DNA from 3 places in the Mangrovibacter sp. MFB070 genome. Region 3 is predicted to be linked to each of the others. Evidence: predicted binding sites of a transcription regulator. Region 3 holds the regulator's gene; each other region holds the start of a gene.
What was found. The regulator LexA, encoded in region 3, represses DNA repair genes until DNA is damaged. The targets are predictions, from matches to a motif close to TNCTGTATGTACATACAGNA.
Positions count from the first base shown of each region.

Region 1: a site for LexA is predicted at 4,872-4,891, ahead of mutH (DNA mismatch repair endonuclease MutH). Genes of this name have one in related genera too.
Region 2: a site for LexA is predicted at 2,097-2,116, ahead of rmuC (DNA recombination protein RmuC). Genes of this name have one in related genera too.

Region 1 covers NZ_JJMI01000002.1:86,150-97,124, forward strand. Annotated here, with positions in the region: gene thyA (thymidylate synthase) at 1-444, opposite strand, end outside; gene lgt (prolipoprotein diacylglyceryl transferase) at 451-1,326, opposite strand; gene ptsP (phosphoenolpyruvate--protein phosphotransferase) at 1,478-3,724, opposite strand; gene rppH (RNA pyrophosphohydrolase) at 3,737-4,273, opposite strand; gene DT73_RS27010 (hypothetical protein) at 4,716-4,847, shown strand; gene mutH (DNA mismatch repair endonuclease MutH) at 4,961-5,647, shown strand; gene DT73_RS00890 (TerC family protein) at 5,805-6,518, shown strand; gene DT73_RS00895 (YgdI/YgdR family lipoprotein) at 6,639-6,857, shown strand; gene DT73_RS00900 (NADP(H)-dependent aldo-keto reductase) at 7,096-8,136, shown strand; gene lplT (lysophospholipid transporter LplT) at 8,181-9,404, opposite strand; gene aas (bifunctional acyl-ACP--phospholipid O-acyltransferase/long-chain-fatty-acid--ACP ligase) at 9,397-10,975, opposite strand, start outside.
Region 2 covers NZ_JJMI01000051.1:56,442-67,416, reverse strand. Annotated here, with positions in the region: gene ubiE (bifunctional demethylmenaquinone methyltransferase/2-methoxy-6-polyprenyl-1,4-benzoquinol methylase UbiE) at 1-557, opposite strand, end outside; gene rmuC (DNA recombination protein RmuC) at 670-2,058, opposite strand; gene udp (uridine phosphorylase) at 2,245-3,006, opposite strand; gene DT73_RS22440 (dienelactone hydrolase family protein) at 3,258-4,085, shown strand; gene metE (5-methyltetrahydropteroyltriglutamate--homocysteine S-methyltransferase) at 4,192-6,456, opposite strand; gene metR (HTH-type transcriptional regulator MetR) at 6,559-7,512, shown strand; gene DT73_RS22425 (carboxylate/amino acid/amine transporter) at 7,400-8,299, opposite strand; gene yigL (sugar/pyridoxal phosphate phosphatase YigL) at 8,416-9,216, opposite strand; gene pldB (lysophospholipase L2) at 9,262-10,257, opposite strand; gene rhtB (homoserine/homoserine lactone efflux protein) at 10,369-10,975, shown strand, end outside.
Region 3 covers NZ_JJMI01000003.1:36,170-47,144, reverse strand. Annotated here, with positions in the region: gene dinF (MATE family efflux transporter DinF) at 178-1,503, opposite strand; gene lexA (transcriptional repressor LexA) at 1,603-2,217, opposite strand; gene DT73_RS01675 (diacylglycerol kinase) at 2,386-2,754, opposite strand; gene plsB (glycerol-3-phosphate 1-O-acyltransferase PlsB) at 2,885-5,323, shown strand; gene ubiA (4-hydroxybenzoate octaprenyltransferase) at 5,391-6,272, opposite strand; gene ubiC (chorismate lyase) at 6,257-6,784, opposite strand; gene malM (maltose operon protein MalM) at 6,968-7,897, opposite strand; gene DT73_RS01650 (maltoporin) at 8,022-9,296, opposite strand; gene malK (maltose/maltodextrin ABC transporter ATP-binding protein MalK) at 9,336-10,445, opposite strand; gene malE (maltose/maltodextrin ABC transporter substrate-binding protein MalE) at 10,821-10,975, shown strand, end outside.

The sequences.
Region 1 (10,975 bases), on a different contig from region 3:
CGCATGGCAAGGTGCCAGTGCCATTTTGTCCAGTTCAGACACATTCCATGCGGAAACGATAATCCGGCGTGAATCAGGGTCGTTTTTTAGCTGTTCAATAACCCGGGTAATCTGGTCAATGTGCTCACCGTCCGGTGTGGGCCACGCGCGCCATTGTTTGCCATATACAGGCCCCAGGTCACCGTTTTCATCAGCCCATTCATCCCAAATTGAGACATTGTTTTCACGCAGGTAAGCGATGTTGGTATCCCCTTTCAGGAACCACAACAGTTCATGGATGATTGAGCGCAAATGGCAGCGTTTTGTCGTCACCAGCGGGAAGCCTTCCTGCAGATTAAAACGCATTTGGTGACCAAAGATTGAACGCGTACCGGTACCAGTACGGTCATTCTTAAACGTGCCTTCATCCAGCACTTTTTTCATCAAATCAAGATACTGTTTCATGTTTTCTCACGATAACTGCGGCTGGCTTTTGCGGCGATATGCCCAGACCATCATCGCCACGCCAGCCAGGATCATTGGGATGGAGAGAATTTGCCCCATGCTGATGTACTGAACCCAGGCACCAGTAAACTGCGCATCAGGCTGGCGGAAGAATTCGACAATAATACGAAACGCGCCATAGCCTATCAGGAATAACCCGGATACAGCCCCAGCAGGGCGAGGTTTACGAATAAACACATTCAGAATAATAAACAGTACGATCCCTTCGAGGAACAGTTCATACAGTTGAGATGGGTGGCGGGGCAGCATGCCGTATTTATCAAACAGGGCCTGCCATTGCGGGTGACCAGGTAACAGCGCGATATCTTCACTACGAGAGCCAGGAAACAGCATGGCAAAACGGAAATTCGGGTCAACACGCCCCCACAACTCACCATTGATAAAGTTACCCAGACGCCCGGCGCCCAGGCCAAACGGAATTAATGGTGCAATAAAATCAGATACCTGGAAAAAAGTGCGTTTCGTGCGACGGGCAAACCAAAGCATCACACAAATAACGCCAATCAACCCGCCATGGAACGACATACCGCCATCCCACACTTTGAATAAATACAGCGGGTTATTAAGAAACGATGGCAGATTATAAAACAGGACATAACCAATACGGCCACCTAAAAAGACACCGAGAAAACCCGCATACAGTAAGTTTTCCACTTCATTTTTTGTCCAGCCGCTTCCCGGGCGGTTGGCCCGCCGCGTTGCCAGCCACATAGCAAAAACGAACCCGACCAGGTACATAACACCATACCAGTGGAGGGAGACAGGGCCGAGAGAGAAAATGACCGGGTCGAAGTCAGGGAAATGCAGATAGCCAGTGTTCATAGTCACCATATAAACGCTTATTTTTCTGCCAAAAAGCAGACAGTTGGTCATGCGCACACGGAGCATACGCGCCAGAAAGCGCGCATAATATCATAAAGGCGACAGCCAGCGGGTTATGAGTTGTAAAGAACTATTCAGCAGTTAAAACCGCCTAACGTCCACCGCGAATCAGCCCGCCCATGGAACGGCGCTCCATAAATGCCGCCACCTGATGGCGAATTTCCGTGGTCATTTGTAGTTCCAGTGCGCGTTTTGCCAGCTCCTGCGCCTCTGCGATTTCAATATGACGTAACAGATATTTAATACGAGGCACCGAACGGCCATTCATTGATAAATGGTGGTACCCCAGGCCAACCAGAAGCGCAACACACATCGGGTCACCGGCCATTTCGCCACATACGCATAAATCCAGGCCAACCTGTTCTGCTTGTTCGGCAATCATTTTCAGCGCGCGCAATACAGCCGGATGCAAACTGTCATACAGGCTTGCCACACGCGTATTGTTCCGGTCAACCGCCAGTAAATACTGAGTCAGGTCGTTGGTACCTACAGAGATAAAATCAACCCGCCCGGTCAGGTCCGGCAGCAGGAACACCATAGAAGGCACTTCCACCATAATGCCAATACGCGGACGGGGAATGTCGTACCCCAGCATTTCTTCTACTTCACGCCCAGCCCGCTCAATCAGACGCCTGGCTTCGTCGATTTCATCGAGGCTGGTTATCATTGGCAGCAAAATGCTCAGGTTTTCGCTGGCTACGTTAGCCCGCAACATTGCGCGCATCTGTACCAGAAAGATCTCAGGTTGATCCAGAGTGATACGGATCCCGCGCCAGCCAAGGCACGGGTTCTCTTCACTGATAGGCATATAAGGCAGTTGTTTATCAGCCCCGACATCCAGTGTTCGCAAAGTAACAGGCTTACCGTTAAACATTTGCAACATACCCTGGTACTGCGCCACCTGCTCATCTTCTGAAGGAAAACCAGCCTGTAACATGAACGGGATTTCGGTGCGGTATAACCCAATCCCGTCAATTCGGTCGCCCAGTTTATCTTCATGCTGTGGGCTAAGGCCGGCATTGAGCATCACCTGGATACGTTCGCCGCTTTTCAGTTGCGCGGGTTGCTCAACTTCACCTTCAGCCAGTTTACTCAGCTCAAGCTCTTCGGTTATCAGCCGCTGATATTCTTGCTCCAGTACCGGTTCCGGGTCGACCAGCACTTCACCACGGTAACCATCGACCACCAGGGTTCGGTTATGCAACAAGCCGGGTTGCATGTCCGCCCCCATAACCGTGGGGATACCCAGAGCGCGAACCATAATTGCAGCGTGTGAGTTGGCGGCACCATCCCGCACGACAACCCCCACCAGCCTGTCTGTGGGTAACTCTGCCAGGGTTGCCGCAGATAGCTCATCCGCCACCAGAACAAAGCGCTCAGGCCAGGTATCCGGGCTCTGAATCGTATCATCGAGATGGAAAAGAATGCGCTGGCCAAGTGTGCGTAAATCCCCGGCGCGCTCTTTCAGATAACCATCAGTGAGCTCAGCAAACTGGGCAGCAAATTTCTCAATGATTTTTTTAACAGCCCACTCAGCAACCGACCCACCGTCAACTTCATCGAATAACTCACGGCGCAGGCGGGCGTCGCTCAGCAGGTGCGAATAAAGGTCAAAAATTGCAGCCGTTTCTTTTTGCGCACCAGCAGAAAAGCGCTTGCTGTAGCGACGAAATTCATTAGCAGCCTCTTCCAGTGCTCCCGTCAGGCGCTCACGCTCAAGGCTTTTATCCAGTGCTGAAGCTTCTGAGACCTGCTCAATCAGTGGCGATGTGGTATCCATCCACCCGGGACCTATGGCCACCCCTGGCGATGCCGCCAGCGCACGAATACGGGTTTGGCGGTATTGGCCAAATAAAGAGGTCAGTTGAGATTGCGACAGAATGGCGGCCATTTGCGTGGCCAGGGTAACTAAAAAAGATTCTTCACTTTCATCAAACTGGCGAAGTTCTCTTTGCTGTACCACCAGTACGCCCAATAGCTGCCGGCGCTGGATAATAGGTACACCCAGAAAGGCTTTGAAGCGTTCTTCTTTAACCGCAGGAATATACTTAAAACTGGGGTGTTTTTGTGCATCAGCCAGGTTAATAGGCTCAGCAAGGCGCCCGACCAGACCAACCAGGCCTTCGTCGTACGCCAGTGTGATGGTTCGCCCACGTGGTTTTTTCAGCCCACGGGTTGCCATTAAGTAGTAACAACGCCTGTCCTGGTCTGCCAGATATACCGAGCAAACTTCAGTGTGCATCGCCTGACAGATGTCAGTAACCAGAATATCCAGCGCCTCGTTTAAACGAGGCGCACTGGCGACCTTCTCTACTATTTCTCGCAACCGCGTTAACATATATCGCCTGTATTAACCTCTTTTACGCCGATAGTTAGCATTAGCAGCCGTATTACGTTGCGGCGCGATATCCTGCAATGCCATAACAACGCTGGCGAACTCTTTCATTACGCGCCGGTAGACATCCCGTTTGAAGGAAACAACCTGGCGAACCGGATACCAGTAACTTACCCAGCGCCAGCCATCAAACTCTGGCGTACTGCTGGTTTGCATATTGATATCAGTATCATTGCTCATCAACTGTAAAAGAAACCACTTCTGTTTCTGGCCTATACAGACGGGTTTTGTATCCCAACGCACCAAACGTTTCGGTAATTTGTAACGTAACCAGTTTCGGGTCGAGGCAAGAATCCGGACATCTTTACGCTGTAATCCGACTTCTTCAAAAAGCTCACGGTACATCGCCTGCTCAGGCGACTCACCGGGGTTTATACCTCCCTGAGGGAATTGCCAGGAGTGCTGACCAAAACGTCTGGCCCACATTACCTGTCCCTGGCGATTACAGATCACAATACCTACATTCGGGCGGTAGCCATCATCATCGATCACTGGACTACCTCAAAATAAACCTGGATGCGTTTGATTGTTTCATACTCCTGTATGGCGGTAAACCACTGTATGTGGGCAAGTACAAACGAATAACAATTGAATAACTCACAGAACACGCCACAGTTATAAACACCCACACAGCAATAACAGCGGTTTTATTCACTTTTTCTGTGGATATCATTGTGAAGAAGTACCGTATTACTCAGGGAAAACTAGTGACAGACTGCGTAGCCCTCGCATTAAGCGAGAAATTAACTTCATAAATATCATTATATTAAAAAAGAAATCACCACAACCGAGCTCTGAAAGGTGATATTCATCACATTAAGGATCGGCTTACTGATGAAAGATCAACCAGCGTCGATTTTATCCACAGATTATGCCAGTATCTTAGGCACAATTTGTCTGAAAATTGGATTTTATTCGCAAGTCAAGGCTGTAAATCAAACCAGTAGTTGCCACTTTTCCCGGTTATCCCATTTTTCTGTGGATAACCCGGTGTAAGATCCTGTTTATTCCCAGTGACCAGAATTGGAAAACCTTCAGAGCGCTAAATAATCCTGTGGATGAATAATTAAAAATAGCTTAAAAATCATAAAACTGTAATTTCTTTTAGCACAACGGTAAACTGAGTGGATAACCCTGCACTTACGCGTTCAATTTTTAATCACTCAGGTGAATATTGTTATGGCTGTCCTTCGTCCTCTGCCTCACCCCCCTTCAAGCGAACTGGAACTGGTTAACCAGGCGCAACAATTGGCGGGTATGGCATTAGGCGAACTGGCAACACTGGCCGGAATGAGCACCCCACCAAATTTGAAGCGTGACAAAGGCTGGACCGGGGTTTTGCTCGAACGCTGGTTAGGCGCCAGCGCCGGGAGTAAGCCTGAACAGGATTTTGCCAACCTGGGGATTGAGCTGAAAACCATTCCAATAGATGCTCAGGGGCGACCACTGGAAACCACATTTGTGTGTGTTGCCCCACTCACCGGTAATACAGGTGTGGTTTGGGAAACCAGCCACGTGCGCCATAAACTGCACCGCGTGTTGTGGGTTCCTGTTGAAGGTGAGCGCAGTATTCCACCAGGTGAACGCCGCGTCGGCACACCATTATTGTGGTCGCCTTCTGAAGAAGAAGATGACCAGTTACGCCGTGACTGGGAAGAGTTGATGGATATGATTGTGCTGGGCCAGGTTGAGCGCATAACCGCACGCCACGGCGAAGTACTGCAAATTCGCCCCAAAGCCGCTAACAGCAAAGCACTGACCGAAGCCATTGGGGAAAACGGGCAGCCCATAATGACACTACCCCGCGGCTTCTATTTAAAGAAAAATTTCACGGGCGCTATTCTCGCGCGCCACTTCATGTTGTAGTTCACAACAGCCAGCATGTGTCAGACCTGCCAGCCAGAAATATCGCCAGCCGATCCACTCAGAAACAACGCACCCGGAGCCCTTGTAGCGGGCAGCCCTGCAACTCATTCAGGTTTGGGTATATAATATTCCCTTTCTTTTATTTCAGGGTTTTTTGATGTTATTTGCGTGGATAACCGACCCCAATGCATGGCTGGCGCTGGGAACACTGACGCTGCTGGAAATTGTTCTGGGTATCGATAATATTATTTTTCTCTCTCTGGTGGTTGCCAAACTTCCCAAAGCACAACAAAACAAAGCTCGCCGTCTCGGTTTGATGGGTGCGATGGTAATGCGTTTACTGTTACTGGCCTCAATTGCCTGGGTAACGCGCTTAACGAATCCACTTTTCTCTCTGGCGGGCCATGCAATTTCATTGCGTGATTTAATTCTGATGGCTGGCGGGCTATTCCTTATCTGGAAAGCCAGTAAAGAAATTCATGAAACAATAGAAGGTGATGAAGAGAATTTACGTACCAATGTGCACTCTTTTTTCGGTGCCATTGTTCAAATCATGCTGCTCGATATTATCTTCAGTCTGGATTCGGTGATTACCGCGGTAGGTTTGTCTGACCACCTGTTCATAATGATGGCGGCCGTAGTGATTGCCGTCGGTATTATGATGTTCGCGGCCAGGCCGATTGGTGAGTTCGTCAGCCGTCATCCTTCAGTAAAAATGCTGGCACTTTCTTTTTTGATCCTGGTGGGTTTCACCCTCATTTTGGAAAGCGTCGGCATCCATATACCTAAGGGCTACATTTATTTCGCAATGTTCTTCTCAATTGCCGTAGAAAGCCTGAATTTGTTACGAAATAAAAAAAACTCGCATTAATTTTACTGTGCGCGTGACCAACGCGCACTTATTTACATTTTTTCAGAATATACTGCTTCCTGAATTCCGCCCAATTCGCTATTACTAGTATAACTTCGCAACCCTGAGAGGAAAATAATGATGAATAAATGGGCTGTAGCCATTTCCGCCGTGGGTCTGGTTTTTACTGTTTCTGGTTGTAGCAGCGATTACGTTATGGCAACCAAAGATGGCCGAATGATCCTTACTGATGGTAAGCCTCAGGTTGATAACGACACTGGCATGATCAGCTATGAAGACCAGAAAGGGAATAAGTTACAAATCAACCGCAACGAAGTTTCACAAATTATCAAACGCTAAACCTCAACCCGGCTGGCTCTGTGCCAGCCTGTAATTTTTTACTTCCCCTTTGCCGCCCGCTCTGCCATTTTGATAGCCCCCAGCAATTAAATTGTGGTGGGCTTGCAGAATACGTCACGATAAATCTGGCCCCATGAGGCCTCGCAGTCTGCACGCCAACCCGCCTGTACAATTGAATGGCAGGAAACTGTTGTCGGGAAGCGACTCGTTGTAAACAACAAAAAGAAGGAAACCGGCTATGCATTATCACCGTATTCCCCACAGCTCACTTGAAGTCAGCGCCCTGGGCCTTGGGACAATGACATTTGGTGAGCAAAACAGCGAAGCTGAGGCCCATCTTCAGCTCGACTACGCCGTAAACCAGGGCATTAACCTGATAGATGTCGCAGAAATGTACCCCGTGCCCCCCCGCCCGGAAACTCAGGGGCTGACCGAAACCTACGTGGGCAACTGGTTACATAAACGTGGTAACCGGGAAAAACTGGTTATTGCTTCAAAAGTGAGTGGCCCTTCACGCAATAGTGACAGTGGAATCCGGCCAGAGCAGTGCCTTGACCGCAAAAATATCCGTGCGGCGCTGGATGCCAGCCTGAAACGTCTGCAAACCGACTACCTTGACCTGTATCAGGTTCACTGGCCACAACGTGCCACCAACTGTTTCGGTAAGCTGGGTTATACCTGGACTGAAAACAAGCCTGCGGTGACGTTGCTGGAAACGCTGGAAGCCTTAACGGAATTGCAACGCGCCGGGAAGATTCGTTATATCGGTGTTTCCAACGAAACCGCCTGGGGCGTGATGCGCTATCTCAATCTGGCAGAAAAACACGACCTGCCGCGTATTGTGACCATTCAGAACCCGTACAGTTTGCTTAACCGCAGTTTCGAGGTAGGCCTGGCAGAGGTGAGCCAGTATGAAGGTGTAGAGTTGCTGGCGTATTCGTGCCTCGCGTTTGGTACGCTGACAGGTAAATACCTTAATGGAGCCCGCCCGGCGGGTGCCAGAAACACATTATTCAGCCGTTTTACCCGTTACAGTAGTGAACAGGCAGAACAGGCCGTAGCCGCTTATGTCGACGTGGCAAAACGCCATAATCTGGACCCGGCACAGATGGCGCTGGCATTTGTTCGCCAGCAGGCGTTTGTTGCCAGCACCTTGCTGGGGGCAACCAGTATTGAACAGTTAGCAACAAATATTGGCAGCTATAACCTGACACTGTCTGAAGATGTGCTGGCAGAGCTGGAAGCGGTACACAAGCGCTATACCTACCCGGCACCATAACCACTGCGTTGCCTGTTTTCACAGGCAACGTTACCCCTGGCCCGTTAAGGCGCTGTGCGCTGGCGGGCTTTTTTATCCTGGCCGCGCTTCCACACCCACAGGCCACTGATAGCCACAGCAAACAACACACCAAACCCAACACCAATGCCAATCACCGGTACACCCACTTTCACCGCCAGTGAGTAGAGGCCAAGCATCAGCAACATGGCGATGTTTTCACCCAGGTTTTGGACTGCAATAGCATTGCCTGCTCCCACAGTATGTTTACCTCTGTCCTGTAACAGAGCATTCAGTGGCACAACAAAAAAGCCGCCCAACATACCAATCACCATCAACAGGATATAAGCAGGCAACAGGCTGTGTTGTACGGCAAAAAAGGCCACACCGACACCAATCAGCACCCCGGCAGGCATGCACCGGGCAACCGTTTTAAGCGTTACCAGGCGCGCGGCAGCTCCTGCACCAGCCACAATGCCAATCGCCACCATCGCGTTAAGATAGGTTGGCGTAGCGTTGTCCGTCAGCCCCAGCGCAACAGGCACCCACAGCACCAATAAGAAACGCAGAGTCACCCCTGCCCCCCAGAACATGCTGGTACCCACCAGTGAAAAACGGGTCTCTCCCATGTGCCAGAGTGTGCGGCAGGCCAAAGAAAAGTGCGCCACCATTTTTCCCGGATGCCAGGATAACCCGGTACGTGCAGGTTGCAGGCGGGGAATCAAAAAGTTTGCTGCAACAGCACCGCCATAAACCAGTACACACACTCCCAGTGCCGCCAGTATGTGCCAGTCGGCCAGTACTCCCCCGGCCACTGAGCCCATAAGAATGGCGGCAATAGTTGAGGACTCCATCAAACCATTAGCTTTAACTAAACGGTCACCGGTAGTCAGCTCGCCCAAAATGCCATATTTCGCTGGCGAGTATGCCGCCGCGCCAATACCAACCAGGGTATAGCCGACAAACGGGTTAAACCCGGCACAAATCACCGCTGCGCCAAACAATTTCAGGGCGTTGGCAATCATCATTACTCGCCCTTTGGCAAGGCTGTCCGCAAACTGCCCCACAAAAGGAGCAAACAAAATATAGGCGCCAACAAATACCATTTGCAGTACAGGCTGGCTCCAGTCCGGGTAGAATTGCTGTTTCAGTACTGCCAGCGTGGCAAACAGCAATGCATTATCGCCAAACGCAGACAGAAACTGCGCCACCATCACCGCCATCATGCCACGCGAATACAACCCCTGCTGCACCTCTGGCGCCTTAGCCATTAACGTTTTCTCCTTCAGCAACCATACTGGTCAGGGTAACAAAATCAGGCTTGCCACTGCCCAGCAACGGCAATTGTTTAAGGAAGCGAATATCACGGGGAACCGCCAGTTCTGGCATGCCCTGCTCACGCGCCTGGCGCAACAAACGTTCGCGAGTCAGTTCGCTGTCTGTGGTATACAGCACCAGCGCTTCACCTTTACTGGCATCATGGCGGATAACCGTGGCATGTAATTTTTCCGGGGAAACTCCCAGCGCCAGTTGCTCGACGGCCTCCAGTGAAACCATTTCCCCGGCAATCTTGGCAAAACGCTTTGCGCGCCCCTGAATAACGCAGAACCCCTGGTTATCAAACGCAACAATATCGCCAGTGTCGTACCAGCCCTCTTCAGACTCACCATGCTGGTTTTCTGCACAAGGCGTTTCCAGAAAGCCCGGTTTCTCTACCCGCAAGTAACCTTTCATGATATTAGGCCCTTTGAGCTGTAACCGCCCGCCTTCACTGATACCTGGTACGGCCAACAAGCGTGCATCCATTCCCGGAAGAATACGCCCCACAGTGCCACTTTTTGCGGCCATAGGGACATTGATTGATACCACGGGAGCACATTCCGTCACGCCATAACCTTCCAGCACACGTAACCCAAATTTCTCCTGCCATAATGCGCGGGTTGTTTCCTGGAGTTTTTCGGCCCCAGCCACGACATAGCGAACTTTGAAGAAATCGTAAGGGTTAGCAAAACGCCCATAATTGGCGAGGAATGTAGGAGTACCGAATAACACCGTGCAGTTACGGTCATACACCAGTTCAGGGACAACCCGGTAATGTAACGGGCTCGGGTAGAGAAAAACCTCGGCACCTGTCAGCAAAGGGGTTAATAACCCAACGGTTAACCCGAATGAATGGAACAAGGGTAGCGCCGACATAAAGCGATCATGCGCGGAAAAATCGGCAATAGTGCGAATTTGCTCAACGTTTGCCAGCAAGCTTTTGTGGCTGTGTACCACGCCTTTCGGGTGGCCTTCAGAACCGGAAGTAAACAAAACCAGAGCTTCGTCTTCAGGTTGCTGAGCGACCTGAGCACAGCGAGGCACCAGAAGATGTGCGAAGATCCAGACCTTATCACTGAATGTGATATCGGCTTTTAAATCCTCGAGAAATACCCATTTAACCTGAGTCAGTTGCTCCGGCAGGTGCCATAGTTTGCCTTTATCAAGAAACTGCCTGGACGTGAATACCGTTTTAATCTCTGCGGCAGTAATCGCGCTGGTCAGCCCTTTAACCCCGGCCGTGTAATTCATCATGGCCGGAATTCGCCCCCGGGAAACAGCCCCGAAAATAACTGCGGCCGAAATACCGGCATTAGGCAACATCAGGCCAATTCGCTCGCCTTTCTGGCTGTATTTTTCGAGTACCCGGCCAACAAAGAGGATCTTGGTCAGTAACTTCCGGTAGGTGTCTGGAGTGAAATTGATATCTTCAATGCAGTTTTTGCGGGAACCATAGCGGTGCTGTGCTGACAACAGCGCTTCAAACAACGTTTCGCGCGGGCGAACAGCCATACGCGCTTCC
Region 2 (10,975 bases), on a different contig from region 3:
TCATAAGCCTTACTGAGCGGTTTCAGAATGGGTTTAGAAAACTCCAGCACCAGCAACCGACCACCGGGTTTCAGAACGCGAAACATTGAGCGCAACGCTTTGTCTTTATCTGTCACATTACGCAACCCAAAAGAGATGGTAATGCAGTCAAAGGTATTGTCCGGGAATGGCAGCGCTTCAGCGTTGGCCTGAACATACTCAACATTACCGACAATGCCGAGGTTACGCAGCTTCTCACGCCCCATTTTCAACATGGAGTCATTAATATCTGCCAGCACCACTTTGCCGCTTTCGCCCACCAGCCGCGAGAATTTGGCAGCCAGGTCGCCAGTACCACCCGCTAAATCGAGCACACACTGCCCACGCCGTACACCACTGCAGTCAATAGTGAAGCGCTTCCATATGCGATGAATACCAAAGGACATCAGATCGTTCATCAGGTCGTACTTTGACGCCACCGAATGAAAAACCTGCGCGACCATATCCGCCTTTTGTTCTGTCGCTACGGTGCGATAACCGAAATGCGTAGTATCTTTTGAATCAGATTCATCAGCCATCTTAGTGCCTGCCCATCCTAAAAAAGAGTGTGAAGTGTAACAGATTGCGCAATATTGCTCTAAGTCTCAAACCCGGTGGCAAAATACCACCGAACGATTGTTATTGCGCCTGTCAGGGCGGTAGTGGCGTATCCTGCCGTGATGCCACACTGGCATCAGTATCTTCCTGGCGTGCCTGTTCTGTTAGTTCAGGATTTATCTCACGCTTGATCTCTACCCCTAACTCACGGAATGAATCTGCCTGAACCAGCAAATTCCCGCGCCCATGAGCTAATTTTTTCATTGCCTGGTGATAATTGTCCTGGGCTTTGTTAAGGCTTTGCCCTATTGCCATCATATCATCAACAAAGAGGCGCATTTTGTCATACAACCGGCTTGCACGCTCAGCGATTTGTTGGGCATTACGGCTTTGATGCTCGTAGCGCCACAGGTTCGCTATCGTGCGCAGTGCCACCAACAGCGTTGTCGGGCTGACCAGCATAATATTATTGCGCAAAGCTTCGCTAATCAGCTCTGGCTGGCGGTCTATTGCCAATAAAAAAGCGGGCTCCACCGGAATAAACATCAGCACATAATCCAGCGAGCGTAAACCGGGAAGTTGTTGATAATCTTTACGGCCCAGCAGGCGAATATGGTTACGTATTGCCGCAATATGTTCACTAAGTGCCGCTTCACGGGTCACATCGTCATCGGCATTAAAATAGCGCTCATAGGCCACCAGCGTCATTTTGGCGTCTATTACCACATCTTTATTTTGTGGCAGGCGCACAATCACATCGGGCTGCATACGGCTGTGGTTATCTAATGTGACACTGACCTGGGTTTCATATTCGGCCCCTTCCCGCAAACCGGAAGCTTCCAGAACACGAGCCAGAACCACTTCTCCCCAGTTCCCCTGAGTTTTATTATCACCTTTCAGCGCACGGGTAAGGTTGACTGCCTCTTGCGTCATCTTCGCATTGAGCTGCTGTAGTTGCCGAATTTCGTGGGTCAGGGTATGCCGCTCACGTGCCTCTGTTCCAAAATTCTCCTGCACCTGGCGACGAAAGCCGTCCAGTTGTTCCCGCAAAGGTGCCAGCAGGCCCGACAAACTCTGGCGGTTCTGCTCATCCATACGTTGGTGGCTTTGAGAAAAAATGCGGTTAGCCAGGTTTTCAAACTGTTCACTCAGGCGTTGTTCACTGTTGATCATCTGCCGGTTTTTATCTTCCGTATGTAAACGGTTTTCTTCCAGCCGGGTGGCCATTTCCCGCAGGTCTGCTTCCTGAATACGGTTAATATCCAGTTGATTACGCAACTCCTGATTCAGTTGTTCGTATTCTTCTTGCCAGTGCTGGCTTTGCACCAGTTGCTGGCGGGTTGCCATAAGTTCACCATACACATCACGATGCGCGGCCTGTTCTTCTGCCATATGCCGTGCTGCGCGCAAACTGGCAAGCAACCAGCCCGTTAAGCCGCCTACGGCTAATCCGCCCGCAAGGAAAAACCAGGTAAATGCCACACTCCCTCCCACCTGAAAATCTGAGTCTGCTAAAATTTTGCTGTATAAATGTCCAGATTAAAAGGCTTTATGGTGCAGGATGGCTATCTTGAGGTAATTTGGCTGTTTTTTCGCCGTTCAGGAGGGAGGAACAAGAGAGCATGAGATAAACCAGCGGAGGGTCCCCCGCTGGGGTATTGGCAATAATCAGAGCAGGCGACGCGCAGCCTCTACCACGATTTTCACCGCATGGCTTTCCGTTTGTTTCATGGTTTCCGCGTTGGGGATTTCTTGCTGGGTGCGGTTAACAATGACACCAGCAACCATCCCGGCGCGTAAACCCTGGCTGGCACACATAGTCAGCAGCGTCGCAGATTCCATTTCGTAGTTCATGACACCCATTTGTTGCCACTCTTCCATAGAGCCTTTAAAGCGGCTGACAACGCGCCCGGAAAACGTGTCATAGCGTTCCTGGCCTGGGTAAAAAGTATCAGACGATGCAGTCACCCCAATATGAGTGGTAGCACCAACAGCTTTGGCTGCTTCTACTAATGCAGTAGTGCAGGCAAAATCCGCCACCGCCGGGTACTCCATCGGTGCAAAATGCAGGCTCGCGCCATCAAGGCGCACAGATGCCGTTGTGACCAGGACATCGCCAACATTGATATGCGGCTGAATGGCACCAGTGGTCCCTACACGCAGGAAGGTACGAATACCCAGTTGAGCTAACTCTTCAACAGCAATCGAGGTAGACGGGCCACCAATGCCGGTGGAGCAAACAATGACCGATTTCCCGGCTAACTCCGCTCTCCATGACGTAAATTCACGGTGTGCGGCCAGTTTTACCGGGTTATCCATTAATGCGGCTATTTTTTCCACCCGCTCAGGATCGCCCGGAACAATCGCCAGTGTTGCGCCCTGTAAATCCGCTTTGGTAAGCCCAAGATGAAACACATCAGACCTGGACATAAATCACTCCTCTTTGAGTCAATGTTCGGGTGAAGTAAAACTGTACTCTACTGAAGTATCTGGCTTTAAAAAGTGACAGTAATCACCTTAAAACTTCAAGATTACATTATGTTGCTTATAAATTGTGATATGAATCACAAATTGTAATCGGACCAGTTAAGAAATTTGTTTTAATTACACTTTTTGTACACTGCCAGCCCACCCTTGTGCAGCTATAGTTAAGTTTATGCGCTATTCACATGGAGATTGCTATGACAGAAAAAAAGACAACCACGCCTGCCAATAACCAATTCGCACCTGCGGTATCCCCGGTAACATCAACCGTCATTCATACCAGCGATGAGGGGTTACACACAGGCGAAACGACCATAGCAACCCAGGGTGAAAACATGCCAGCCTGGTATGCAAGGCCACAGGAAGTAGCCGCTCCTTTGCCCGTTGTCATTGTGGTGCAAGAGATCTTCGGCGTGCATGAACATATAAAAGATGTATGCAGGCGTCTGGCGCACCAGGGGTATCTGGCCGTAGCTCCGGAACTCTATTTCCGCCAGGGGTGCCCGAATGAATACGATGAGATCAGCGCATTACTCCGCGATCTGGTGAGCAAAGTACCCGATGCTCAGGTGCTGGCCGACCTTGATCATGTGGCTAGCTGGGCCGGTAAACACCATGGTGATCTGCACCGTTTGTTTGTTACTGGTTTTTGTTGGGGCGGTCGTATTAGCTGGCTGTATGCCGCACATAACCCCCAGCTTAAAGCTGCTGTGGCCTGGTATGGCCGCCTGGTTGGCGCACACACGCTGACATCACCTCAACACCCGGTTGATGTTACTGCAAACCTTAGCGCTCCTGTTTTGGGCTTGTATGGCGGCAAAGATGACGGCATCCCGCTCGACAGTGTAGAAACCATGCGCCAGGCATTGCGCGCGGCAAATGCGAAAGCAGAAATCGTGGTTTACCCGGAAGCGGGGCACGCATTTAACGCTGACTACCGTCCCAGCTACCACCAGGCGTCAGCGCAGGATGGCTGGGAAAGAATGCTCGCCTGGTTCACGGCATATGATAAAGGCGCAAAATAGGCAGCTAACGTTATAAAAAAACAAGGAAAGGCCAAAAGCCTTTCCTTTTTCATTGCTGGTTACTCATTACCGGCTACTCATTGCAGGCCACATTTAAACGGATTGATTAACAGGACTGGCGCAGGTTACGGGCAGCCTCAACCATATTTGCCAGTGCTGCGCGGGTTTCTTGCCAGCCCCGCGTTTTCAGCCCGCAATCCGGGTTTACCCACAACCGCTCAGCCGGAATATAACAGGCGGCTTTCTTCAGCAGGTTTTCTATCCAGGCAACATCAGGCACATTGGGTGAGTGAATGTCATAGACACCAGGCCCAATTTCGTTCGGGTATTCAAACTCTTCAAAGGATTCCAGCAGTTCCATATCAGAGCGTGATGTTTCGATAGTAATAACATCAGCATCCAGTGCCGCAATGGAATCCATGATGTCATTAAATTCGCAGTAACACATATGGGTATGAATCTGTGTTTCGTCTTTAGCAACCGCAGCATTCAGGCGGAATGCTTCCACGGCCCATGCCAAATAATCCTGCCAGTCACTCTGGCGTAGCGGTAGACCTTCACGCAACGCGGGCTCATCTATCTGGATAATGCCAATACCTGCTGCTTCCAGGTCTGCCACTTCATCGCGCAGTGCCAGGGCAATCTGTTTCGCAATGGTTTCGCGGCTGACATCTTCGCGAGGGAATGACCAACATAAAATCGTCACCGGGCCGGTCAACATGCCTTTCATCGGTTTATCTGTTAATGACTGGGCATATTTAGCCCACTCAACTGTAATGGGTGCCGGGCGGCTGACATCGCCAGTCACAACAGGCGGTTTCACACAGCGCGAACCATAACTTTGTACCCACCCGTTTTGGGTGAAAGCAAAACCATCAAGATGCTCACCAAAATACTCAACCATATCATTACGTTCTGCCTCACCGTGCACCAGCACGTCCAGCCCCAGGCGTTCCTGCTCCTGCACCGCCTGGCGGATATGCTCAGCGATACTGGTGCGGTAATTGCCCGCATCCAAACGCCCCTGTTTGAAATCCAGGCGCAGGCCGCGAATCTCTTTAGTCTGCGGGAATGAACCTATTGTGGTGGTCGGCCAGGCAGGCAAATTAAAGTGCGCACGCTGCAATTGAGCGCGTTTTGCGTACGCGCTTGCTCGCTGGCTGTCTCGTTCACCAATGGCTGCAAGCCGCTCAGCAACAGCCTGGTTATGCACACGGCGAGAATCAGACCGGGCCTGAATCGGGGCACTCCATTCAACCAGATTACGGGTATCAGCACTATTCAGCGCATGAGCAAGTAACGCCAGCTCTTCACATTTTTGTACTGCGAAGGCAAACCAACTTTTCACTTCGTCATCAAGGCGGGTTTCAACACGCAGGTCAATGGGGCTGTGCAGTAAAGAACAAGAAGAGGCAACCCATAGCGGGCGCTGGCCAGCAATACCTTTAAGTTGCTGGTATTTTTGTGTTAAGTCAGCACGCCAGACGTTACGCCCGTTGATAACACCGGCAGACAATAACCAGTCTGGTGGTAGTTTGCGGTGTAATTCAGTCACACCATCATGGCCGTGAACCAAATCGACATGCAACCCTTGTACAGGTAATGCAGTGATAGTCTCGAGGTTAGGGGTGATACCTTCAAAATAGGTAGTCAGCAGTAATTTGACCCGGCCATTCAGCGCCTCGTAAGCCGGTTTAAATACCTCCAGCCACGCCTTTGGCAATTGCAGGACCAGAGCGGGTTCGTCAATTTGTACCCATTCAATGCCACGCTTTGCCAGTTCATCCAGAACTTGTTGATAAACCGGTAGAATGTCCTTAAGCAAAGACAAGCGGTCAAAAGCCTCACCTTTAACTTTACCCAACCAAAGATAAGTGACTGGCCCCAGTAATACGGGCTTTACCTTGTGGTTGAGAGCCAGCGCTTCATCAACTTCATCCAACAGTTGTGTCCAGCCCAGGTGAAATGACTGCCCCAGGGTAAATTCCGGCACCATATAGTGATAGTTGGTATTAAACCACTTGGTCATTTCTGCGGCGGCAGCGGGTTCCCCAGTGGGTGCCCGGCCACGGCCGATACGAAATAATGTGTCGATATCAATACTGCCATCGGAATTTTGGTGGCGTGCAGGGACATTGCCCAACAACAGACTGGTGCCAAGAACATGGTCGTACCAGGCGAAGTCGCCAACAGGGAGTATGTTGATACCGGCATCACTTTGTTGTTGCCAGTGGCGTGCGCGTAATTCACGCCCGGTTTCGAACAACGCTTCACGGCTCAGAGTGCCAGCCCAATAACTTTCCTGAGCTTTTTTCAGTTCGCGTCGCAGGCCAATACGCGGAAAACCGAGGGTATGGTTGAGGACAGTCATTTTCTTTCTCCATTTAGCCATCCAGATGTTTACACATCTATATTCCGCAGGTACTGTATATTCCTCAAGCGCAAAATCCTCAAGGCGAAGTGAAGGACTTTCATGATCGAGATAAAACACCTGAGAACCCTGCAGGCACTCCGCAGTAGTGGGTCACTGGCCGCTGCCGCTGCCGTCCTGCACCAGACGCAATCCGCCCTTTCTCACCAGTTCAGCGATCTGGAGCAACGGCTCGGGTTCAGGCTGTTTATCCGTAAAAGCCAGCCTCTGCGTTTCACTCCCCAGGGTGAAATCCTGTTACAACTGGCCGCCCAGGTGTTGCCACAAATTCAGCAGGCGCTGCAGGATTGCAATGAGCCACAACAAAGCACTTTGCGCATTGCGATTGAATGCCATAGCTGCATCCAGTGGCTGACCCCCGCTCTGGAACATTTCCACAAGTTGTGGCCACAGGTAGAAATGGATTTTAAATCCGGCGTCACTTTCGACCCGCAACCCGCCTTACAACAAAGTGAGCTGGATATCGTACTGACATCCGATATTCTGCCGCGTAGCGGTCTGCATTATTCGCCGATGTTTGATTTCGAAGTACGTCTGGTTCTGGCTGCAGATCACCCACTGGCAGGAAAAGCCCGAATCAGCCCGGAAGACCTGGCACGTGAAACGCTGTTGATTTACCCGGTACAGCGCCAGCGCCTTGATGTCTGGCGTCATTTTCTGCAGCCCGCAGGTATCAGCCCATCGTTAAAAAGTGTTGATAATACTTTGCTGCTCATCCAAATGGTGGCAGCCCGCATGGGGATTGCAGCCTTGCCGCACTGGGTAGTGGAAAGTTTTGAACGACAGGGGCTGGTCGTGACCCGGACATTAGGTGAAGGTTTATGGAGCCGGTTGTACGCTGCCGTGCGGGACGGAGAGCAGCGCCAACCGGTTATTGACGCGTTTACTCGCTCGGCGCGCCAGCACGCCTGCGACCACCTGCCGTTTGTGAAGAATGCGGAACGACCCAGCGCCGATGCACCCACAGTGAAGCCAGAATCACTGCTGCGCCAATAAGAAAACTACTCCAGTGGGGTTGCTGCTGCCAGATAGCCAGGTTTACCAGCAGCCCGGCCGGGATATGGACGTTGTTCATAATGCCAAGCGTCCCGGCATCCACCTGTGTCGCGCCATAGTTCCACATAAAATACCCCAGCCCGGATGCAGCCACTCCCAGCCAGACCAGAATGCCCCACTGTAACGAGGTTTCTGGCAGTTTATTTGGGTTACCCAACGTAAACCAGGCAATAACCGCCACGACCAGTGCTCCCATATAAAACCAGGAAATCGCACTGTGCTGCGGCATTGGGTGCACTTCCATCAGGCGTTTGTAGCCCACCATGCCAATGGCAAAGCTGATATTGGCAAGTTGCACCAGTAACAAGCCGAGCCAGAAGTGATCACTCAGTTTGTCGTAACGAATAATCGCGGCACCGGTCACCGCCAGCAAAGCACTAAGCGCATAACCCCAGCGCAACCGGCGGCGGCTCAGCACATCGTATATCAGTGTGACATACAGTGGAGTGAAGATAGTAAATAGCAGAAATTCCGACACTGTCAGGTAGAGATAAGCCCGGAAGCTGAACAGATACATCACGCCCAGTTGCATGGCGCCAACCAGCATATAGGACAATAACGTGCGCCATTTTTGCCCGCAGGTTCGCAGGAAAGGCAAAAAGACCAGTGCGGCCAGGCCAATACGCATCAAAACAGAAAAGTAGCTGTCAACATGACCGGCGAGGTATTCGCCTATCAGGCTGAAGGAAAAAGCCCACAAGATAGTGGTGATTATCAGTAAGATCACGGCATATTGGCTCATAATGAAACGAACCAATATTTTAGCGAGACAGGCAGCTGCGCGCCCAACTATTTAGTTTACGAGTGGTTAAAATAAAACCACTCGTTAGTTAACTGCCGTTCTCAGGAGAGAAATAATTTCCGCAGATAATGCGGTACAGCATCAGTTACGTTGGTTCCAATCACTTCCAGTTCGGGCAACAAGTCTTTCAGGCGCTGATGAGCATTTCCCATGATGCAGCCTTTCCCGGCCATAGAGAGCATCTCTTTGTCATTCATGCCATCGCCAAACGCGATACAGTCTTTTAACTGGTAGCCCATCGCCTTCGCAACCGCTTCCAGCGCATGGCCTTTTGAGACACCACCTGCCATCACTTCAAGGCATGTTACTGTTGAGAAACTGACATTAACCCGGTCACCCCAGCGGGCATTAATGGCCTGCTCCAGTGGCAACAGCTTCTCGTGGGAGTCACAAGTAAAGAACACTTTGCTGACGCCATCGGTTTCCAGCATACCTGGCTGGAACACCTGGTAGTTAAATACTGCCTCACGGAAATAGACCATATCTTCAGGCCGTGGTTGGCTGATAAACCATTCATCACCACGATACACGTTAGTGGTAATGTCTTTGTTGCCCACAACCATGCCGTACAAGTCGCCAGCAATGTCCCGGTCCAGGTCATGAGAGAACACCAGGTTACCCTGGTTATCGTGCACCCGAGCGCCATTGGACGTAATCATATACGACTGAATACCCAGGTTATCCCTAATCTGGCTGACATCAATATGGTGCCGACCAGTTGCGAAAATAAAGTGAATATCCTGGTTTACCAGCAGCTTTAATGTCTCTTTGGCAAATGGCGTAAGCCTGTGCTCAGGCGATAACAGTGTGCCGTCTAAATCCGACGCGACAACATGGTACATAGGCGATTCTACCTCTGGTGGAAATAACGTTAAGGCCTCGTGCCTTTAGTCTGCATGCCGTGTAAAAAAGTCCACAATGGCATGCAATGCAGCAGCGCGCATATCGTCCTTTTCAAACAGGATCTCATGATACGCACCTTCTATGACGTAAGGTTTTCCCCCCTCACATGGGTGGCCCGCCGCGGCTCTAATTTCACAGAACTTATCGTGCATACGGTTATCCACGACACGATCCTGTTCTGCCTGCAGGAGCAATACCGGCGTGGTCATAGCAGTGGCCTCTGCCAAAACCTGTTCACCTGCAAGGATACCTTCCCGAACCCAATGGTAAGTTGGGCCACCCACACGTAACCGCGGATCATCCGCATACAAACGCAGATTACGCCGGTAACGTTCAGGACTGTGGGTTAATGTATTCATCACAAAGGGTAACGGTTGCCAGCGCCCGGTTCCCATCGCATAACCTTCACTGATTTTTGGGTAGCCTTCTGCCCAGTCAAGGATATGCCGCACCATCCAGTCTGGCAGGCGAATAACAATGCCAAACATCGGGGCGCATAACACGGCGGCATCACAGGCCTGTGGGTTTTGGCTTAAGAACAGCGCCGTTATCGCGCCTCCCATAGAGTGCGCCAGAACAAAACGTTTTTTCCACGGACCCGGAGCGACTTCCTGCTGCCAGAATGACGTTAAATCATCGACATAATCACTGAAATTCACCACATGGCCACGATGGGGATCGTCCAGCATCCGCCCGGATCGCCCCTGCCCGCGATGATCAATGATTAATACGTCAAACCCGCAATGAAACAGATCCCAAGCAACTTCAGCGTATTTCACGTAACTTTCAATACGCCCGGGGCAAATAACCACCACCTGGTGATGTTTTTTGCTACGGAAACGAACATAACGAATGGGCACGCCGCCAACACCTGCGAGCTCGCATTCTTCACGCTGTTGCCAGAAATCATTCAGCGGACCCACAGCAAAAGCAGCAAAAGCTTTTTCCCTTTCGGTCCACTCATTTTTGTGCTTTTTCATAGCAAGCATCAGCACCTTTCAGTAGTGGAATAGCACTTTTTTTGTGAGCCATAGCGCAACACCAGACAATGGCGTATTGTGACATAAAAGTGTGCAGATCAGGAATCCAGGATGAGTCTCGAGTGGTGGTTTACCTATTTTATTACAACGATCATTTTAAGTTTATCGCCAGGGTCTGGCGCAATTAATACCATGAGTACCGCCATGAGCCATGGTTACCGTGGTGCCGCAGCATCTATAGCGGGCCTGCAAACCGGGCTGGCGATTCATATTGTTCTGGTCGGCGTGGGTTTAGGGACGTTGTTCTCTCACTCGCTACTGGCGTTCGAAATTCTCAAATGGGCTGGTGCCGCTTACCTGGTGTGGTTGGGGATTCAGCAATGGCGGGCGGCAGGTGCGCTTGATCTGAAAACCCTGGCGCAACAACAACCACGGCGCAAATTGTTCCAGCGTGCGGTCTTTGTCAATCTGACCAACCCCAAAAGCATTGTCTTCCTGGCCGCACTGTTTCCACAATTTATTGTGCCGCACCAACCGCAGGTCATGCAGTATGTGGTGTTGGGTGTAACAACCGTCGCGGTGGATATTGTGGTGATGATTGGTTATGCCACACTGGCACAACGTATTGCAGGCTGGATTAAAGGGCCACGCCAGATGAAAGCGCTGAACAGAGTATTTGGTTCACTCTTTATGCTGGTGGGCGCACTGCTCGCCAGTG
Region 3 (10,975 bases):
AGGTGAACGCAGTGCGCAGCACCGGTCGCCAGCGAAAAACCGGATTGTTAAGGGGCGGGCCCCTTAACACGTTCACAGGCTGTGAAGCCACATTAACCACCTCACTTCAGGTGAACGGAAACAACTACACCACTGAAAATGAACGAAAACAGCCAGCTACACTGCAAGTGCTCCCCTTCACTTCACCTCAAACCACGTGCCATCCCGCCAGTACCGCCGCCAGCACCACCCCAACGTCACCCCGCGCAGCACCAAAAACACCACCAAAGAAAACCACAACCCATGATTCCCAAACCCAGGCAGTGTCAGCAGGCACACCGCAAACCCTGCGGCTGAAAGCGCCATGCTGTTACGCATTTCTGCGCCCCGGGTCGCACCAACAAACATCCCGTCCAACAAATAACACCACACCCCGGCAACCGGCAGCAGCACCTGCCAGAACAAGTATTTATCTGCCAACTGGTGTAATGCTGGTAGCGAAGTCAGTAAGCCAATAATTTGTGGCCCGGCAAGGGCATAAACCAGAGAGAACCCCAGAGCTACCACACCAGCCTGGCGGCATGCAGCGCCCCATACCGCCAGCAACTGCCCTTTGCTGCGGGCCCCAAAAGCCTGGCCGGAATGGGCTTCTACTGCATAAGCAAAACCATCAAGTGCGTAAGCGGTAAAGGTCAGTAACGTCATCAGTAATGCATTTACAGCCACAATATCGCCGCCCAGCCTGGCGCCGAGCACCGTGATGGAAGCAAAGCAGCCCTGAACCAGTAAAGAACGCAACATGATGTCACGGTTTAACGCCATCAAACGCCGAATATTACCGAACCACGCCGTTTTCAGGCCTGCCAGAGGAATGCCCCGCAGCACCAGAACCCGCCAGACCATCACCAACCCCAGAAGCAGCGTGACATACTCAGAGAGAGTGGTTGCCAGCGCAGCCCCTTTCACGTTCATACCCAGCCCCATTACCAGCCAGATATCCAGCGCGATATTCAGCACATTACCCACCACCAGCAGAATAACCGGAGCACGGGCATACTGCACACCCAACAACCAGCCCAGTAACACCAGGTTAGCCAGTGAAGCAGGGGCACCCAGCCAGCGAACCGATAAAAATGCCTGCGCCTGGGACAATACCGCTTCACTGCCGCCCGTCACGGTAAGTGCGAAGTGAATTAATGGCGCACGAAACACCACAATGGCGACTCCCGCCACCAGTGCCAGCAATAACGGCTGCATCAGGGCTCGTAACAACCCCTCGTCGTCTCTTGCGCCATAAGCCTGGGCCGTTAACCCGGTAGTACTCATCCGTAAAAACAGCAGCAGCATAAACAGAAAACTGGTTGCTGTTGCGCCAATAGCCACGCCACCAAGGTAATCCGGGCTGTCCAGGTGCCCAATCACCGCAGTATCAACCAGGCCCAATAACGGTACGGTGATGTTGGACACTATCATGGGAATAGCCAGGCGCCACAATGCCCGGTCAGTTCGGGAAAAAAATCGCATCACTTACCCCGGATAAAGTTTGGGTGAACACCCACAAAAAAGCCGTGACACAGGCTGGCTGCATCACGGCTGTAAAAGCATAGCAAATTAAGGATTCGGTCAGAGCCAGTCGCCGTTGCGAATAACGCCAACAGCCAGGCCCTCGATGGTAAAGTTTTGCTCGCGTAAATCGACAACAATGGGTTTGAATTCGTTATTTTCAGGGAGTAACTGAACCGTATTCCCTTGCTGTTTCAGGCGTTTAACGGTTACTTCGTCGTCGATGCGTGCCACAACGACCTGGCCATTGCGCACATCCTGCGTTTTATGCACTGCGAGTAAATCGCCGTCCATAATACCGATATCTTTCATTGACATACCACTAACGCGCAGTAAGAAATCCGCATGTGGTTTAAACAGGGAAGGGTCGACCTGATAGTGGCCTTCAATGTGCTGCTGAGCCAGCAGTGGTTCACCGGCAGCAACCCGGCCAACCAGCGGCAGGCCGTCGTCATTGGATTCTTCCAGGAGCAGACGAATACCACGAGAAGCGCCAGAAACGATTTCGATAACCCCTTTGCGGGCCAGCGCTTTCAAGTGTTCCTCTGCCGCATTGGGCGAACGAAAACCCAGACGTTGCGCTATTTCCGCACGGGTTGGAGGCATCCCCGTCTGGCTAATGTGATCCCGGATGAGATCATAGACCTCCTGCTGTCTGGTAGTAAGTGCTTTCATTCCTTCTGCCCCCTGGGTGTATATACAGTTATGCTGTGAGTATATACAGTTAATGGTGATTTTGAAACCACAATTAAGCAAAAAACCAGGGACTTATCCCATAAAGTAGCCAGAGGTAACCAGACAGCGCCTGAAATACACGGTATCAAGCGTTTTTTCAGGAAAAACTCAGAAAAAATGAGACCAGAGCACGCTTCCCCAGGTAAACAGGGCGAGTATAATTGCGAACAACACTGCAGCGGACCCCATATCTTTAGCCCTGCCAGAGAGTTCGTGAAAATCTGTTCCCACCCGGTCAACAATGGCTTCAATAGCACTGTTGAGAATTTCGATTATCATAACCAGAGTGACGGAGCCGATAAGCAACACGCGGGCAATGGCACCGACATCCAGCCAACAGGCAATAAAGATAGCCAGTACAGTAGCAACTCCTTCCTGGCGAAATGCGGCTTCATTGCGCCATGCCGCACGAATACCTTTCCAGGAATAACCGGCTGCTTTAATGATTCGGGTGAGTCCAGTGGTGTTACTTGCCATGAAGGAACCTTTTTAGCTTAGTGGCGTCAATGCCTGTAGCGTCGCGCAGGCAACTTCCTCAGAAATCCAGGCGGGTTTCTGTTATTCTTGCGACGCATTTGCGTTTTTAACCAGAGGCTTTACAACGTTTATGTCCGGTTGGCCACGAATTTACTACAAATTGCTGAATTTACCATTAAGTATGCTGGTAAAAAGCAAATCTATTCCGGCGGATCCTTGCGCCGAATTGGGTTTAGATACCTCTCGCCCTATTATGTATGTGCTGCCTTACAATTCAAAGGCAGACTTACTGACATTACGGGCGCAATGTCTGGCACACGATTTGCCAGACCCGCTGACACCCCTTGAAGTGGACGGTGCCTGCCTGCCACGCTATGTATTTATTCATGGCGGGCCGCGTGTATTTACCTATTACACGCCGAAGGAAGAGTCCATCAAGCTGTTTCATGATTACCTGGATCTGCACCGCAGCAACCCCAATCTGGATGTCCAGATGGTGCCAGTATCAGTGATGTTTGGCCGTTCACCAGGCCGGGAAAAAGGCGAAGAAAACCCGCCGCTGCGCCTGCTTAACGGCATTCAGAAGTTCTTTGCCGTGCTATGGCTGGGCCGCGACAGCTTCGTGCGTTTTTCGCCGCCCGTCTCTCTGCGCTGGATGGCGACAGAGCATGGCACAGACAAAACTATCGCCCAGAAGCTGGCCCGGGTTGCACGTATGCACTTTGCCCGGCTGCGTCTGGCGGCTGTCGGCCCGCGCTTACCTGCCCGTCAGGACCTGTTCAATAAGTTGTTGTCTTCAAAAGCTATCGCCAAAGCGGTAGAAGATGAAGCGCGCAGCAAGAAAATCTCCCATGAAAAAGCACAGCAAAATGCCGTTGCTCTGATGGAAGAAATTGCCGCGAACTTCTCCTATGAAGCCATCCGCATGACTGACCGCGTGCTGGGCTTCACCTGGAACCGGTTATATCAGGGCATTAACGTTCATAACGCTGAGCGGGTTCGCCAGTTGGCCCATGAAGGCCACGAACTGGTGTATGTTCCCTGCCACCGCAGCCATATGGATTACCTGCTGCTGTCCTATGTGCTGTATCACCAGGGGCTGGTGCCGCCGCATATTGCAGCTGGCATTAACCTGAACTTCTGGCCCGCCGGGCCGATTTTCCGCCGTCTGGGTGCTTTCTTTATTCGCCGTACGTTTAAAGGCAATAAGCTCTATTCAACCGTGTTCCGTGAATACCTGGGTGAATTATTCAGCCGTGGGTATTCGGTGGAGTATTTTGTTGAAGGGGGGCGTTCGCGCACCGGCCGCCTGCTTGACCCAAAAACCGGCACACTGTCTATGACGATTCAGGCCATGCTGCGCGGCGGTACCCGCCCGATTACGCTGGTGCCGATTTACATTGGTTATGAACATGTCATGGAAGTGGGCACCTACGCGAAAGAGTTGCGTGGCGCCACTAAAGAGAAAGAGAGCCTTATCCAGATGATGCGCGGCCTGAGCAAGCTGCGTAACCTGGGCCAGGGGTATGTCAACTTTGGCGAGCCAATTCCACTGACCAACTGGCTGAATCAGCATGTCCCGGAGTGGCGTGATGCGATAGACCCCATCGAAGCGATACGCCCGCCGTGGTTAACCCCCAGCGTGAACGAAATTGCTCATACACTGATGGTGCGCATTAACAATGCTGGTGCGGCTAACGCCATGAACCTGTGTTGCACGGCTTTACTGGCCTCTCGCCAGCGTTCACTTACCCGTGAGCAACTGACTGAGCAGTTAGAATGTTACATGAGCCTGCTGCGCAATGTGCCTTATTCACCGGATGCTACCGTTCCTGCATTGTCGGCCAGCGAGCTTATCGACCACGCATTGCAGATGAATAAGTTCGAAGTAGAAAAAGACACGATTGGCGATATTATCGTTCTGCCCCGTGAGCAGGCCGTGTTAATGACCTACTATCGCAATAACATTGTGCATATGCTGGTGATGCCGTCTTTACTGGCCTCAATTATTACGCAACACCGTAATATCACACGCGAAGATCTGCTGAGCCGGGTAGAAGTACTGTTCCCAATGCTTAAAGCAGAGCTGTTCCTGCACTGGGACAAAGAAGCACTGGGTTCTGTAGTGGATGCGCTGCTCAATGAGCTGGTGCAGCAGAACCTGATTCTGGAAGACGGCGGCCGTTTCCGCCTGAACCCGGCACGCTCCCGGACTCTACAGCTGCTTGCAGCCGGGGTGCGCGAGACGATTCAACGTTATGCAATCACTTTCTGGCTGTTGAGCGCCAACCCGACGATTAACCGCGGGACTCTGGAGAAAGAGAGCCGTACTGTGGCACAACGTTTGTCTGTACTGCACGGTATCAACGCCCCTGAGTTCTTCGACAAAGCGGTGTTCTCTTCTCTGGTGCTGACACTGCGTGATGAAGGCTATATCAGCGATACCGGTGATGCGGAGCCAACAGAAACCATGAAGGTTTACCAGTTGCTGGCTGAGCTGATTACTTCGGATATCCGCCTGACGATTGAAAGTGCTGCATCACAAGGCGAAGACGCACCCGCGCAATAACCGTTGAGTGTGTACGAAAAAAATGGCGGGAATTCCCGCCATTTTTTATGCCCGCAATAATAGCCGCTCAGGATAACGGCGGCAGATAATGTACAAACAACCCTAAAAATAATACCAGCCCTACATAGTTGTTATTCATAAAGGCTTTAAAACAGGCATCCCGGTCGCGCCCGGCAATGAGTTTTTGCTGGTATGAAAACAGCCCCGCAGCAAGCAACAGCGACCAGTAAAACGCACCGCTCAGGTGATTAAGCCAGCCCACCAGCACTAACAGTGCGAGAACCGCCACCTGCAATATGCCAATAATCAGTTTGTCGTAGCGCCCAAACAGAATAGCGGTGGATTTCACGCCTATTTTCAGGTCGTCGTCTCTGTCTACCATGGCATATTGCGTGTCATAAGCGACAGCCCAAAGGATATTGGCTAAAAACAGTAACCAGCAACTGAGCGGCAACTGTTCACTCACGGCCGAAAACGCCATAGGAATTGACCAGCCAAACGCAGCCCCTAATACCACCTGAGGTAAATGGGTGTAGCGTTTCATAAACGGGTATACCCAGGCCAGTGCCAGCCCGGCGACAGACAGCAGAATCGTCATGGTGTTCAGGGTAAGCACCAGCACGAAAGCCAGTAATACCAGCACACCAAATAACGTAATCGCTTCACGTACTGTTACATCACCACTGGGCAATGGGCGGCGAGCAGTGCGCTTGACATGCCCGTCAAATTTGCGGTCGGCGAAGTCATTCACCACACAACCCGCGGCGCGCATTAACCAGACACCGGCAATGAAAACCAGCAGAATAGTTACCGGCGGGACGCCTGGTGCCGCAAGCCACAACGCCCATAAGGTAGGCCAGAGTAACAGTAACGCGCCAATCGGTTTGTCAGTACGCATGAGCCGGTGAAATGCCAGCAGCTTATTCTTCTGCGTCAGACTCCACTCCATTTTTCATCCTCTTGATACAACGGTGATGCAGGTAAAAACAATTCGGTCAGTAATAATGGTTTGCCCGACAAACGGAGGCGGGAACGGCGCCCCCATAAGGTTTCACTGCGCCCCGGGTGAATAAAATCGCGTGTAAGGGCTGATGAGGTAAACAAATACCTGCCAAGCGGCGTTGTGCCCAGGCGCTGTAACGCCAGCTCCGGACCGTTCAGCGTGGATAACGGCACCACAGTGCGCCCCACCAGCCAGGGCGTACTATCGCCCAGCAAAATAATTTCCCGTAACCAGTATTGTGGTTCACGGGGTAACCAGTCGGCGTCTTCACCCACCTGTTCCGGCGTTACAAAGCCTTCCGATAGCAGCGTCACACTAACCTTGCTGCAACAGCGTTCAAAACGCTTTGTCATTGAGTCTTCCAACAACAGCCAGTCACGCAGCCAGGCTGACAGGTTATCCGGCAGGGTGTCGGAGAAAGACAGCGCCCGTAATTGCGCCAAAGCAGGGTGCATCATGCCCAACAGTCTCCAGAACAGAACAGTGGACATTGTAACGCAGAACACGAAAAGGGTGTGGCAGGAAAATAGCAGAAACCAACAGCCATGTAACAAAAAAACAACGACCACAGACAAGCCTGCCGGTGGAAAAAAGGTGCGCAGACGCGCACCAAGGCTTACAAGATCAGCAATGTGGGGTGATTACCCCTTGCCTTTTACACTACTGATAAAGGTTTTACGTGCGCTGGTGGATCCAAGACGCTCCGCCTCATCAAGTAATTTCAACGCTTTATCTACATCACCTTTCGCCACGGCCTGCTTAATGGCCTGGTTAAAGTAGGCTTCAGTGTCATTCAGCATGGGCTCCGCTTTCAGTGCCGGAGCTGGTGCCGCAACAGGCGCGACAGGCGCAACAGCTGTGGCAGTATTTCCGACGGTGACCGTTGGGGTGCTGGCTGAAGAACCAAAGATAGGCCCAACCAGGATGCTGGCTCCGGAAGAGGTTTTCACTTTCAGTTTGAGCGTACCCTCTGTAGCGTGCTGCGCTACCGGGTCCGGAATATCCGGAATGGCATTACCCGCGCCTTTGGCGTAAGCCTTGGCCGGAGCAATCAATGTGGTGGTACGTTGTACATCCTGCGGAGTCGTAAAGACCAGTAAGTAAATTTTCTGCTGCCCTAACGCAGGCGTCAGTTTCAGGGTGCCTTCCAGCCGGTCGGCAGCCATCACACCAGGTTGTTGGTAAGTGAAGAAGTTCGCCGGGAACCAGGCTGACGGGTTCATATTTTGGTCCAGTACCAGCACATTCGGGGCGAATACCCGGTTCTGTGCCACTTCACTGGTCAGGGTAATTGAGAGTTCGCCAATATTGGCAGGCACGCTGTATGCGGCCACTGGCCCGGTAATGCCCGGGTTACTGAGTTGCTGGCCCTGTGTTGCCAGCTTAACTTCTACATTCTGCCCGGAATTTAATGGCTGCCAGGTTAACCGCTGGAGTGACTGAGCACTAAAAGTAGGCGCTCCGGCGAGATTTTGCGGCACCAGGTCAACTTCAGCGAAAGAGATTGCGGGAACAGTGGCGAGCAACCCTGCGCTCAGGCAAAGGGCAATGAGACTTTTTTTCATTGTTATGACCTCGATTACAGAAGGGATACGGTAGCCAGGCAATAGCGCGTATCCACATAACTGCGTTCAACAGGGAAAGATTGAAGAGGGGGTTGCCCCCCTCTGGTTTAACGCGTTGTCGTCTTCAGGCTTACCACCAGATTTCCATCTGGGCGCCGAAGGTCCACTCGTCGTTGTCACCACGGCTGTAGGTGGTGGTGCTGGTATCGGCAGCCGCGTAACCGCTGTCGTTGTAGCCCCATTTTTCATCCCACTTGGCGTAGGTGGCGAACAGGCGCAGAGCCGGGCGGGACCAGATGCTGTCGCCAGCCTGCCATTGCTGTGCCAGGGTCACTTTGTACTGGTCGTTGTGCTTGCCAGCGCTCTGTGATTTGACGTTGTCGTAGCCCACTTCCAGCAAGGTGCTCATGATTGGCGTCCATTTGTACATTGGGCGCACGCCCACGGTGTACCAGGTGCTGCCGTTCTTGCTGTCCATGTCGATATCCTGATACATACCGACATACATCAGTGCCCATTTGTCGTTGAAGTCGATAGCGCCATGGTTCAGAACACGAATCATGTGGCCGTCGTTGTTCAAAGTGCCCTGCGCATGGCCACTGTTCCAGGTGGTCATCGCATCGGTTGCATACTGAACGACAAACTTGTTGAAACCGCCGCCAATAGACTGGGTATGTTCAGCGGTGAACATGTAACCGTCTTTGGTTGCGCCATCTTCCAGGCGGTAGTTGTCGCGTGGGTTAGCACGGCCATAATCCACACCCAGTTCCAGCACACCACCCGGGTTCACTTCCAGACCCGCTAAACGCACGTCAAATACGTCGTTGGCGGTTTTGGATGCATAATCGCGTTCACGGTCGCTGGTGAAGGTGTAAGAACCACCACTTTCAGAGTTACGGGTAGCAGCAACAGACAACTTACCAAAGCCGAGGTCTACGTTTTCCAGACCGGCACCAGGACCTGAAATATCCCAGTAGTAGAAGTCGATCATGTGAACGTCATGACGTTGGTAGAAGCGTTTACCGGCCCAAATGGTGGAGCCAGGCAGCGCATCAATCAGGTTTTTACCCTGAACGTTGGCTTCACGAAATGCCGGGCTGGTAGATTCCCAGTCATCCATCTGAGAAACCGAGTAAGCGACGTTAGTGTCGAAATAGAAGCTTTTATCACCTTCTTTCCACACTTCCTGTCCCAGTTTTAATTCCGCGTAGGTTTCACATTCGTTACCCAGACGGTATTTGCTTTGCGCGCCGGTGGCGGTAAAGCACTGCTGTTCACCGCCACTACCCGTCCAGCCAATACCAGAACGGGCATAACCGTGGAAGTCAACGGCCAGCGCCTGAGCAGACATCACACCCGCAGCCACTGCGATAGCCAGGGGAAGTTTGCGCAGAGTAATCATCATTCTATCTCCTGAGGTCATTGCTTTTATTGTGAGGGTCACTTAAACACCTGGCTCCTGATGCAACCGACGGCAGGCTGTGCCATCTTCCTTGAATAAGTGGCAGCGCTCTGGCGGCAAGCCAATGGCGAATGTCGCGCCCTCTTGCACCAGCACCACGTCGTTCTGGCGGTAAACCAGGTTTTGACGCAGCGCCGGAATCTGAATATGGATTTGTGTTTCATGCCCCAGTTGTTCCACCACCTGCACTTCCCCTTCGAGGGTGACATCGGCGATTTCACTGGGCAGTAAATGTTCGGGACGAATGCCCAAAGACATGTTGGCCCCCACCTGAACGCCAGTGCTTTCCACCGGCAGCCATACGTGCTGGCGGTTAGGCAGCTCAACCTGCACTTGTTCCAGTGCGGTTGCGGTGACTTTAACGGGCAGGAAGTTCATTTTGGGCGAGCCGATAAAACCGGCGACAAAGCGGTCTGCCGGGTAGTGATACAGTTCAAGAGGCTTACCGACCTGCGCGATACGACCGGCATCCAGCACCACAATTTTGTCGGCGAGGGTCATTGCCTCTACCTGGTCGTGGGTGACGTAAATCATGGTGCGCTTCAGGCGTTTATGCAGGCGGGAGATCTCAATACGCATTTGCACACGTAATGCCGCATCCAGGTTAGACAGCGGTTCATCCAGCAGGAATACCCGAGGTTCAGCGACCAGAGTACGGCCAATCGCCACACGCTGGCGCTGCCCGCCGGAGAGCGCTTTCGGGCGACGGTCCAGTAAATGGGCCAGTTGCAGCACTTCAGCAACCTGGTTAACACGCTGGTTAATCAGCTCTTTTTTAGCACCAGCCAGTTTCAGGCCGAAAGACATGTTTTCCGCCACCGACAAGTGCGGATAAAGCGCATAAGACTGAAATACCATGCCCACACCACGTTCAGCGGGAGGGACATCATTCATACGTTTTTCGCCAATGAACAAGTCACCACTGGTGATGGTTTCCAGACCCGCAATCATGCGTAATAACGTTGATTTACCACAGCCAGACGGGCCAACAAATACGACAAATTCGCCGTCGTTGACTGTTAAATTGATGTCTTTCGACACCACCACGTCTCCCCAGGCTTTGGTTACGTTCTGTAACTGCACGTTTGCCATCGAACTTCTCCCTTCATCCATCACTCAACCCGCCAGCGGCAGGTAATACAAGATGTGTCCGACTATGAGGGAGTTTGTCGTCAGGAAAATCCTCCACCCATGGCTTTTTTATGGGGGAGGAGACGGGAGGATGAGAAACACGTACAGGCAGGGAAAATCGTGGGCTGGCAGGGATTTTCGTGATCCTGACGTCAAAAATCGGTGCTGTTTTGTGTGCTACAGGCCACATAACGGGGATTTATGAGAGACACGTCACACAAACCTCCCTTACGGCGTAGTGCCAGGGAGGATGAGATTTTCCTGTTCTAATCCGAAACTGGCACAGGTAAAGCCACACAGTGTATCCACGTGCATATCACCTAAAGGATGGAACATATGAAAATTAAAACCGGCGCACGTATCCTCGCGTTGTCTGCGCTGACGACAATGATGTTTTCTGCCTCTGCTCTGGCCAAAATCGAAGAAGGCAAACTGGTTATCTGGATCAACGGCGATAAAGGCTATAACGGCCTGGCCGAAGTGGGTAAAAA